3 regions of the Pseudoalteromonas nigrifaciens genome follow, and region 1 is predicted to be linked to each of the others. Evidence: predicted binding sites of a transcription regulator. Region 1 holds the regulator's gene; each other region holds the start of a gene.
What was found. The regulator MetJ, encoded in region 1, represses methionine synthesis genes. The targets are predictions, from matches to a motif close to TAGACGTCTAGACGTCTA.
Positions count from the first base shown of each region.

Region 1 (3,273 bases):
GCTCACTACACTGCTGCGTATTTTGGCTATGCAATAATTGTCCATCACTTAGCGTAAACAAGCCTCTTGCGTCTTGCATGCATGCAGCAACATTAAGTTGCTGTAAATACGCAGCGAGCAAACGAGCTGACCACAACTCACCATGGGCGAGTAGCGCCGCTTCTTGCAACTGCTCAGTACTCGCTAATTTAGCAACTAAACTTAGCTCTTCATTTAGAGTGGTTAAAGCGCTGCGCTTTAAATCGCCCTGCAGTAGCTGCGTTATTAAATCACTTTGATGATTGTTTAATTGCAATACAATATCAGCGAGCGCTTGAGTATCGTGCTGCTGATAACTTTGCCACAGTTTTACTAATGTATCTGTGGTTTTTCCTGCAGCCGATACCACTACACAATCACCGGGCTGAGCTTGCCCTATAATTATTTTTGCAACGCTTTTATAGCGCTCGGCTGAGCTTAAACTCGAACCACCAAACTTATGAATATTATTAGTCATATTAATTACCACAACGCCGGGTGAGCAGCGCTCAATTTAACATTACTACTTGCGCTAGCGCCTGCTTTACCTGCGTTATTGTGCTGACCTGGTTGCACTAAATTAAATACCCGATCAAAGTCTGCTAATAAATCTGCTACATCTTCAATACCTACCGACACACGAATAAGCGTATCGCCAACGCCAGCGGCTAAACGAGCCTCGGCTTCCATTCCTGCATGCGTCATTGTTGCTGGGTGGCATATTAAGCTCTCTACGCCACCTAAAGATTCAGCTAAGCTAAATGTTTTAAGGTTTGTTAAAAATGCAGCTGCGTCATTCACACCGCCTTTAATGTCAAAACTAACCATGCCACCAAAACCAAGTTGCTGTGCTTTAGCCAATTCATGTTGTGGATGCGACTCTAGCCCCGGGTAATATACTTGGCTAACAAATTTTGAGCTTTCAAGGTACTTAGCAATAGCTAAGGCATTTTCTTGATGCTGCCGTAAGCGTACATTTAAAGTACGCAAGCCACGCAAAGTTAAGTAACTATCAAACGGTGCCCCCGTTATACCAATATTATTTGCCCACCAAGCCAGTTCTTCACCTAGTTCGTCAGTTGCAGCAATAACCGCACCGCCAACCACGTCTGAGTGGCCATTTATGTACTTAGTGGTTGAGTGCACCACAATATCAACGCCAAATTTAATCGGGTTTTGTAATGCAGGCGATAAAAAAGTATTATCTGCGGCTACCAAAGCACCGCATTGTTTCGCAATATCGGTTACTGCTTTAATATCAGTTAAACGTAAAATAGGGTTACTAGGGGTTTCTATCCAAATTAACTTAGGTTTGATTACTAAAATTTGCTGCAAACTTTCTGGTTTAGTTAAATCTAACACTTCGAGTTTTAATAGGCCGCGCTTTTGTAATGAGGTAAATAAGCGATAGCTGCCGCCATAACAATCATGGGGGATCACCAACGTATCGTCACTATTAAGCAGCTGAGTGGCTAAATGTACGGCAGCCATTCCTGTTGCAGTAATAATGCCGCGAGCACCACCTTCGAGTTCGCTGAGTGCTTGGGCTAAAGTATCACGATTTGGATTACCACTGCGGCCATAGTCATATTGACGTTTTGTATCAAAGTCGGCAAACGAATAAGTGGTTGATAAATACAGCGGAGGCACAACCGCGCCATGGTGCTTATCAGCATCGACACCACTGCGAACTGCAATTGTCGCTTTATTTTTTTCACTCATATTTATTACCTGCTTTATTTAGATGTTTAGACGTCTAAAACAGTAATTCATTCAACTTAAGAAGTCAAAACATTTAAACACCTAGCCATCTGTGCAACAAGTATTTGACTAATTTGTTTAAATCGATAGAATTTCACGCATATTCGCGCTATTTTTTAGTAGGGTGAGCAATTAATAATCTGAGGCAACGATACATCTTATGGCAAAATGGAATGGCGAGTATATTCACCCATACGCAGAACACGGGAAAAAATCAGAGCAAGTTAAAAAGATCACCGTTTCGATCCCGCTAAATGTATTAAAAGTACTAACCGATGAACGCACCCGTAGGCAAATTAATAACTTACGCCATGCAACTAATAGCGAGCTATTATGTGAAGCATTTTTGCATGCGTTTACTGGGCAACCGTTACCTAACGATGATGATTTACGTAAAGATAACGCCGAAAAAGTGCCTGAAGAAGTAAAAAAAATAATGCAAGAAATGGGCTTAGAAGTTCCTGTTTTAAACGAAGACTAAACAGCGGCTTTTAAACAAAAAAACCTCAGCCATGCTGAGGTTTTTTTATGGCTATAAATTACACTGAAGTAACTTAATACCGAGCAACATAATGCTGCTTATTCCATATAGTTTGCTGGCAGCTCTATTTGCGCTACGCCTGAAGCAATGGCTGCTAATGCAACTGCTTTAGCAATACGCGGCAATAAACGCGGGTCCATAGGCTTAGGAATAATATACTCTGCACCAAACGCTAGCTTATCTACACCGGCAGCTTTTAGTACTTCTGGCGGAACCGGCTCTTTGGCAATACTACGAATAGCTTCAACTGCTGCAATTTTCATTTCATCGTTAATTTCACTAGCACGCACATCAAGTGCACCACGGAAAATAAACGGAAAACACAACACGTTATTAACTTGGTTAGGGTAATCTGAGCGCCCTGTTGCCATAATTAAATCGCTTCGTGCGCCGTGTGCCAGTGCCGGATCAATCTCAGGGTCTGGGTTCGAACAAGCAAATACGACTGGCTTTGCTGCCATTAATTTTAAATCATCGGCCGATAATAAGTTAGGGCCCGATACACCAACAAATACGTCAGCATCTTCAATTACATCTTGTAATGTACGCTTATCGGTATTGTTAGCAAATAACTGTTTGTACTCGTTTAAATCATCACGGCGAGTGTGAATAACACCTTTACGATCAAGCATATAAATATGTTCACGCAGTGCACCACACTTAATTAATAACTCCATACAAGCAATCGCTGCAGCGCCGGCACCTAAACATACAATAACTGCATCTTCAATATCTTTGCCTTGCACTTCCAGCGCATTTATCATGCCTGCAGCCGTTACAATAGCCGTGCCGTGCTGATCATCATGAAAAACAGGAATACTACAGCGTTCAATAAGCGCCTTTTCAATTTCAAAACACTCTGGTGCTTTAATATCTTCAAGGTTAATACCGCCAAAAGTATCAGCAATATTAGCCACAGTATTTATAAAGTCTTCGGTGGTGCGGTGTTTTAC
Region 1 is NZ_CP011036.1:3,181,146-3,184,418, forward strand. It holds gene PNIG_RS15050 (bifunctional aspartate kinase/homoserine dehydrogenase II) at 1-496, opposite strand, end outside; gene metB (cystathionine gamma-synthase) at 502-1,740, opposite strand; gene metJ (met regulon transcriptional regulator MetJ) at 1,940-2,260, shown strand; gene PNIG_RS15065 (malic enzyme-like NAD(P)-binding protein) at 2,359-3,273, opposite strand, start outside.

Region 2 (3,273 bases), 1.1 Mb from region 1:
CCAGAATTAGTTGAAGTTGATAAACGCAACTCAGCAGCAGTTGAGGTTGAGCAAGTAATTTACTCAGTAGACGAGGATCGCAAGCGCGAGCTGGTATCGCACATGATCGGCATGAAAAATTGGCGCCAAGTGCTTATTTTTACTCGCACCAAACAAATGGCCGACCAACTGGCTAAAGAAATGTGTAAAGACGGTTTAAAAACCGAGTCAATCCATGGTGATAAATCACAAGGCGCACGCGACCGTGCACTACAAAACTTTAAAGAAGGCATTACCCGTGTATTAGTTGCTACCGATGTAGCCGCACGTGGTTTGGATATTCCGACACTTAGGTTTGTAATTAACTTTGAACTGCCATACATAGCCGAAGACTACGTACATCGCATTGGCCGTACAGGTCGCGCTGGTGAGCAAGGGCTTGCAATGTCGCTAGTAAGTATTGACGAGCAATGGTTACTTGAAGAAATAGAAGTACTGTTAGATACCCGCTTAACGCCACAGTGGCTAGCAGGCTACGAGCCAGATCCAAACAAAAAGCCAAAAGATAACCGCAAAAACACCAATAAATCACGAAAAGACCGCGATAAAAAACGCATTACAGGACAAAGAGAGCCAAGTAGAAGACGTAAATAACAGTTTTTTAGTTTTGGCTTTCAATTGTCAGTGAAATAATACGACCCCGAAAAATAGCCGCGGGGTTGTATTAGGCTAAATTTAGCATTTAAAAGGAATTAATTTATGAACAAAGTTACTAAAATATGGTTGCTGTATTCAGGCATAGGTTTAGTTTTATCGCTGGCAATAATAAGTTTATTAGATGTTTTTACCAGCTTTAGGTTTATATCTAACGAAGGAGTTATTTTTGGTGTTATGTGCGCTGCTATGGGAGCTGCGTTAAAAAGCTATTCAGGGCAAAAGGTTAGTAACAAAAGCGGCCAGCAACAAAAGTAAACATAGTTAACATTGATAATAAAGCGCAAAATGCATTTAGCACATAACTGCTAATTCCCCCTTACCTTTAACTAAATACGTTACTTCTCAAATTTAAAATAAAAAAAGGCAAGCTATAAGGCTTGCCAAAGAGTGTAACTAATTAATCTGGTTTTGTATTAAATGCTTAGCCCTTAAGCTATTAACTTTTCAGCTAGATTTAATTCCATGGTGGCTTTTAATAAGCGGTATAAGTTAATTGATGCGTCAATTTCTTCTTTACGGTTAGTTAAGCTTTCTATATTTAAGCCCAGCGGCACGTTTAAATGCGCACAGCTTTTAAGTATTAAATCGAGATTTTCGCGGCAAATACGTACCGACTCACTCAGCGTATTGTTCGCATCAAGCATGCGCCATTTAGTGGCCTCTGGCACTGAGATCCCCAACCATTGCATAAACTCTAAGGTTTTTTCGCCGCCGCACGGAGTAAAAGTTAAAATAAGGCGCTTAGGCTCAAGCCCTTGTGCTTTACAACTACGTGCATAGCTAGTTATTAACTCTATTGTTGCTTGTGCGTCGTAAACCGCTTGCGAAATAAAGAACTTACAGCCTTGAGCGGTTTTTTCTATTAGGCGCTCGTGTTCATTACGTTTATTAGAATGACGCTCTGCAATAGTAACGCCGCCTAAAAAGAAGTCATCAGATTGCTCTGCCAGCGTTTTATACGCATCTGGTAGGCTTAGTTTTATATCGCCTATCGATGATGGGCTACCTACTAAAACAATATTTTTTAAATCGTAGTCGTTTTTAGTTTCACTTAGCCAATCTTTAAACTCGTTCGCACTGCGTTGCGCCACACTTTTATAGGTAATTACATCAAGGTGCGATAAGCCACGTAATAGGTTGCTGTATTCACGTGGATCGACAGTTTGCCTAAATGGAAACGGACGCGCTTGATTAGTACGGCTGCTTTCGTCTTGAATGTCGTAAATTATTACGCCGTCGTATTCAATTTCGTGTAGGCGACCCAATAGCTTTTCTGCAATGGTTTTTAGTTGCGCTTTATCGGTACCAATTTTTGGCGGCGTAGTACCAATAAGGTATACGCCTTGATTGCTATCTTCTATTTTCTCTTGAAGTGATAAAGCCATAATCCTCATTCCAGCTTAGTTTGTTACGATGGAATTAATATAGCAGCCATTTAGATGGCTAGATAGCTTTATTTAATGAAAGTTTTTCAATCGTAGTGAGGTTTATTCATACAAGCTCGTTACCAATTAGTAAATTTGATACAGTTGTTTACATAATAACAACGCTTTAGGCTCTTATTATTGGCGGCTTTGCGGCATAATCAGATGGTACTTTTTATTAAACTAGCTCAACGTTTAGCGATTAAAATTGATTGCTATAAAAGGAAAAACAATGAAATTTAAATTTTTAGCAACCAGTTTAGCGGTATCGCTGGCACTGTCGGGTTGCGCTATTGAACAAAATCAAACGAGCCAAGCAGTAACACAACAACAAACAAACACTACGGGCGAGGGCGTTTTTTCACAAGACTACTTACTAGAAGAGCTTGAAAATGGCTTGCGCGTTATGGTGGTTAAAACCGATTACCCTGATGTAGTCTCGTTGCAAATTCCTGTATCGGTAGGATCACGTAATGAAACGCAAGCGGGTAAAACGGGCTTTGCGCATTTTTTTGAACACATGATGTTTAAAGGCTCTGAAAAATTTCCTGAGGCTGTGTATTCAAGTATTTTAAAAAATTCTGGCGTTGATAACCGCGCTTACACCACCAACGATTACACTAACTATCATTTAAACTTTTCAAAGCAGCATCTTGATAAAGTACTTGAACTTGAAGCTGATATTTTTCAAAACTTAACCTATACCGAAGAGCAATTTAGAACCGAAGCGCAAACGGTAAAAGGCGAGTACTTAAAAAATAATGCCAGCCCAGTGCGTAAATTACTTAGCGCAGTACGCGAAGAGGCCTTTGAGCAACACACTTATAAACACACCACTATGGGCTTTTTTAAAGACATAGAAGCCATGCCTGATCAAATGGCTTATGGTAAAGAATTTTTTGCCAAATTTTATAAGCCCGAATATGTATCACTCGTAATTGTGGGTGATGTAGACCCAAAAGCCACTATGGCTATGGTTAAAAAACACTGGGGTGCGTGGAAAAAGGGTGACTATGTTGCCGACATTAAAGCAGAGCCAACACAGCAAGCGCCAAAATATAGTCATCAACAAAACCCAGGCTTACCAGGGCATTGGTTATTAGTATCGTATAAAGGCACTGCGTGGGAGCCGGCTAAAAAAGACAGAGCTGCG
Region 2 is NZ_CP011036.1:731,356-734,628, forward strand. It holds gene PNIG_RS03445 (DEAD/DEAH box helicase) at 1-633, shown strand, start outside; gene PNIG_RS03450 (hypothetical protein) at 739-951, shown strand; gene PNIG_RS03455 (methylenetetrahydrofolate reductase) at 1,125-2,081, opposite strand; gene PNIG_RS03460 (M16 family metallopeptidase) at 2,353-3,273, shown strand, end outside.
Region 2: a site for MetJ is predicted at 2,125-2,142, ahead of PNIG_RS03455 (methylenetetrahydrofolate reductase). Genes of this name have one in related genera too.

Region 3 (3,273 bases), 530 kb from region 1:
ATTAATAAAGCCCGACTTACCCCAATCAATAATTTCGGTTGCCATTTCTTTTGCTTCTAGGTCGTAGCCACCAAATTCGTTAGGCAAGCCTGCATTTGGATGCACAGAGGTAAAGGTTTCGCATACACGCGACAACTCTTGCACATATTGGCGCAGTAAATCTGGGCCTAAGGCGCAGTTAAGGCCTATAGAAAGCGGTTTAATATGGCGAATAGAGTTATAAAAGGCTTCGGTAGTTTGCCCCGAAAGCGTACGCCCAGAGGCATCGGTAATAGTGCCGGAGATCATAACTGGTAATGTGCGCCCTGCTTGCTCAAACGCTTCCTCTACTGCAAACGATGCAGCTTTAGCATTGAGGGTATCGAATATGGTTTCGATTAAAATAATATCGGCGCCACCTTCCATCAGTGCCAAGGTCGATTCTACATAGGCAGTAACTAAACGATCAAAGGTAACATTACGATAACCCGGATCGTTTACATCGGGCGACAATGAACAAGTTTTTGATGTTGGCCCAAGTACGCCCGCTACATAACGTGGTTTTTCGGGTGTTTTAGCACTAAACTCATCGCAAAGTAGCCGTGCCAATTTTGCCGACTCTAGGTTTATTTCACGGCTTAAATTAGCCATGTCGTAATCTTCCATCGAAATGGTGGTGGAGTTAAAGGTATTGGTTTCGATAATATCGGCACCGGCAGCTAAAAAGCTACGATGAATATCGGTAATTATTTTAGGCTGCGTAAGGCTTAGTAAATCGTTATTACCGCGAATAAGTACATGCCAATCTTTAAAGCGCTCACCGCGATAGTCTTGCTCTTCTAATTGGTGTGCTTGGATCATAGTGCCCATAGCGCCGTCTAAAATTAAAATTCGCTCTTTTAACGCTGCACTTAGTTCGTCGTGCTTATTTTGGTCATTATTAAGAGGGTTATTCGGCATAGTTGTTAGTCCTTACGTCTTGGCTAACTAAATTAATATCATAGGGTGTAGTTTGGTACACGTAATAATTTAACCAGTTCGAAAAAAGTAAAAAAGCATGGCTTTGCCACGTTTTTGAAGGTTGTTTAGTTGCATCATCATCTGGAAAGTAATTTTCGGGTTTGGGCGCATTGTCGCTTTTTTCGCAATCGCGTTGGTATTCAGCTTTTAACGAGTCGGCATCATACTCTGGGTGGCCGGTAATAAACACTTGGCTGCCCGACTTATTTTTAACTAAGTAAGCACCTACTTTCTCAGAACCCGCTAGCACGACTAGTTCATTGCAAGCATTTATTTTATTTACATCTACATGGCCATAACGCGAATGCGGCACTAAAAAGGTGTCGTCAAAGCCGCGCGTTAACGCCCCATGTTCAAAGTAACATTGGTGCGTAAATACGCCGCACAGTTTATCGGTTTTTAAATCGCGCTTTATTTTATAATGATGATAAAGCGCTGCATGCGCTGCCCAACACGAAAAAAGTGTAGACGTAACATGCTGCTCAGCCCAATCTAAAATTGCGGTAAACTCATCCCAATAAGCTACATCCTGGTACTCTAAATGCGCTAGCGGCGCGCCGGTAACTATTAATGCATCGTAGTTATTGTTTTTTACTTCTGAAAAATAACGATAAAAGGTGTCTAGGTGCTGCTCTGAATTACTGCTACTGCGATGAGTGTCAAGACGCAGTAGTTCTACATTTACTTGCAAGGGCGAATTGGCAAGCAAACGAATAAACTGTACTTCGGTTTCAACTTTATTAGGCATTAAGTTAAGAATAGCCAAACGCATGGGGCGAATTTCTTGCGTTTTTGCACGAGTTTGTGGCATTACAAATACGTTTTCTTGGCGCAGGCGAGCAATAGCTGGTAGCTCGTCTTTTACTGTAATTGGCATCCTTTTACTCCTATTCATCAAAACCGAAAACTTATTATGAACAGATAAGAAAAAATATCAACCAATAGATGTATAGATGTCTAAATATCCAAATGAAATTTTTTCATCCTATTTTATAATCGTTTTTGCGCACTTTATAGTTTGTTTGTCGGTTTAAAATTGGCCATTCGTTGACTGCCTCACCCGTCAACCACTACAATAGAGCATTGTAATTTTTATTATTATTTGAAGGTTTTTTCCATGGTTTTACCTGATAAATTTATATTCTCGATGAGTCGAGTTTCTAAGGTTGTGCCACCTAAGCGCACTATCTTAAAAGACATCTCGTTACACTTTTTCCCGGGCGCTAAAATTGGTGTGCTTGGTTTAAACGGCTCTGGTAAATCAACATTGCTACGTATTATGGCCGGTGTTGACCAAGACTTTGAAGGTGATGCCTTTCCACAACCAGGCACTAAAATTGGTTACTTACCGCAAGAACCTGTTTTAGACGAAAGCAAAACCGTACGCGAAATCGTTGAGCAAGCTGTTGGCGAAGTTAAATACGCGCTTAAACGCCTTGACGAAGTGTATAACGAATACGCCATGGAAGACGCTGACTTTGACGCACTTGCAAAAGAGCAAGGCGAGCTTGAAGCGGTTATTCAAGCGCACGATGGTCACAACATAGACAACGTTTTAGAGCGCGCTGCCGATGCACTACGTTTACCTGAGTGGGATGCTAAAATTGAGCACCTTTCGGGTGGTGAACGCCGCCGTGTTGCTATATGCCGACTGTTACTTGAAAAACCAGACATGCTTATTCTCGATGAGCCAACTAACCACTTAGACGCTGAGTCGGTTGCCTGGTTAGAGCGCTTCTTACACGATTACGAAGGCACAGTTGTGGCGGTAACGCATGACCGTTACTTCCTAGATAATGTAGCAGGTTGGATTTTAGAGCTTGACCGTGGTGAAGGTATTCCATGGGAAGGTAACTACTCTTCGTGGTTAGAGCAAAAAGATGCGCGCCTACAACAAGAGCAAAAATCTGAAAAAGCACGTCAAAAGTCAATTGCGCAAGAGCTTGAATGGGTTCGTTCAAACCCTAAAGGCCGCCAAGCTAAGTCAAAAGCACGTATGGCGCAGTTTACCGAAATGCAGCAGTCTGATTATCAAAAACGTAACGAAACCAACGAAATGTTTATTCCGCCTGGCCCACGTTTAGGGGATCAAGTGCTTGAAATAACTAACTTACGTAAAAGCTTTGGCGACCGTGTATTAATCGACGATTTAAGCTTTAGCATGCCAAAAGGTGCCATTGTGGGCATTATTGGTGCTAACGGCGCGGGTAAATCAACACTGTTTAAAATGATCAGCGGCGAGCAACAGCAAGACAGCGGCAACATCACCATAGG
Region 3 is NZ_CP011036.1:2,653,075-2,656,347, forward strand. It holds gene PNIG_RS12585 (homocysteine S-methyltransferase family protein) at 1-939, opposite strand, end outside; gene metA (homoserine O-acetyltransferase MetA) at 929-1,876, opposite strand; gene ettA (energy-dependent translational throttle protein EttA) at 2,117-3,273, shown strand, end outside.
Region 3: a site for MetJ is predicted at 1,942-1,959, ahead of metA (homoserine O-acetyltransferase MetA). Genes of this name have one in related genera too.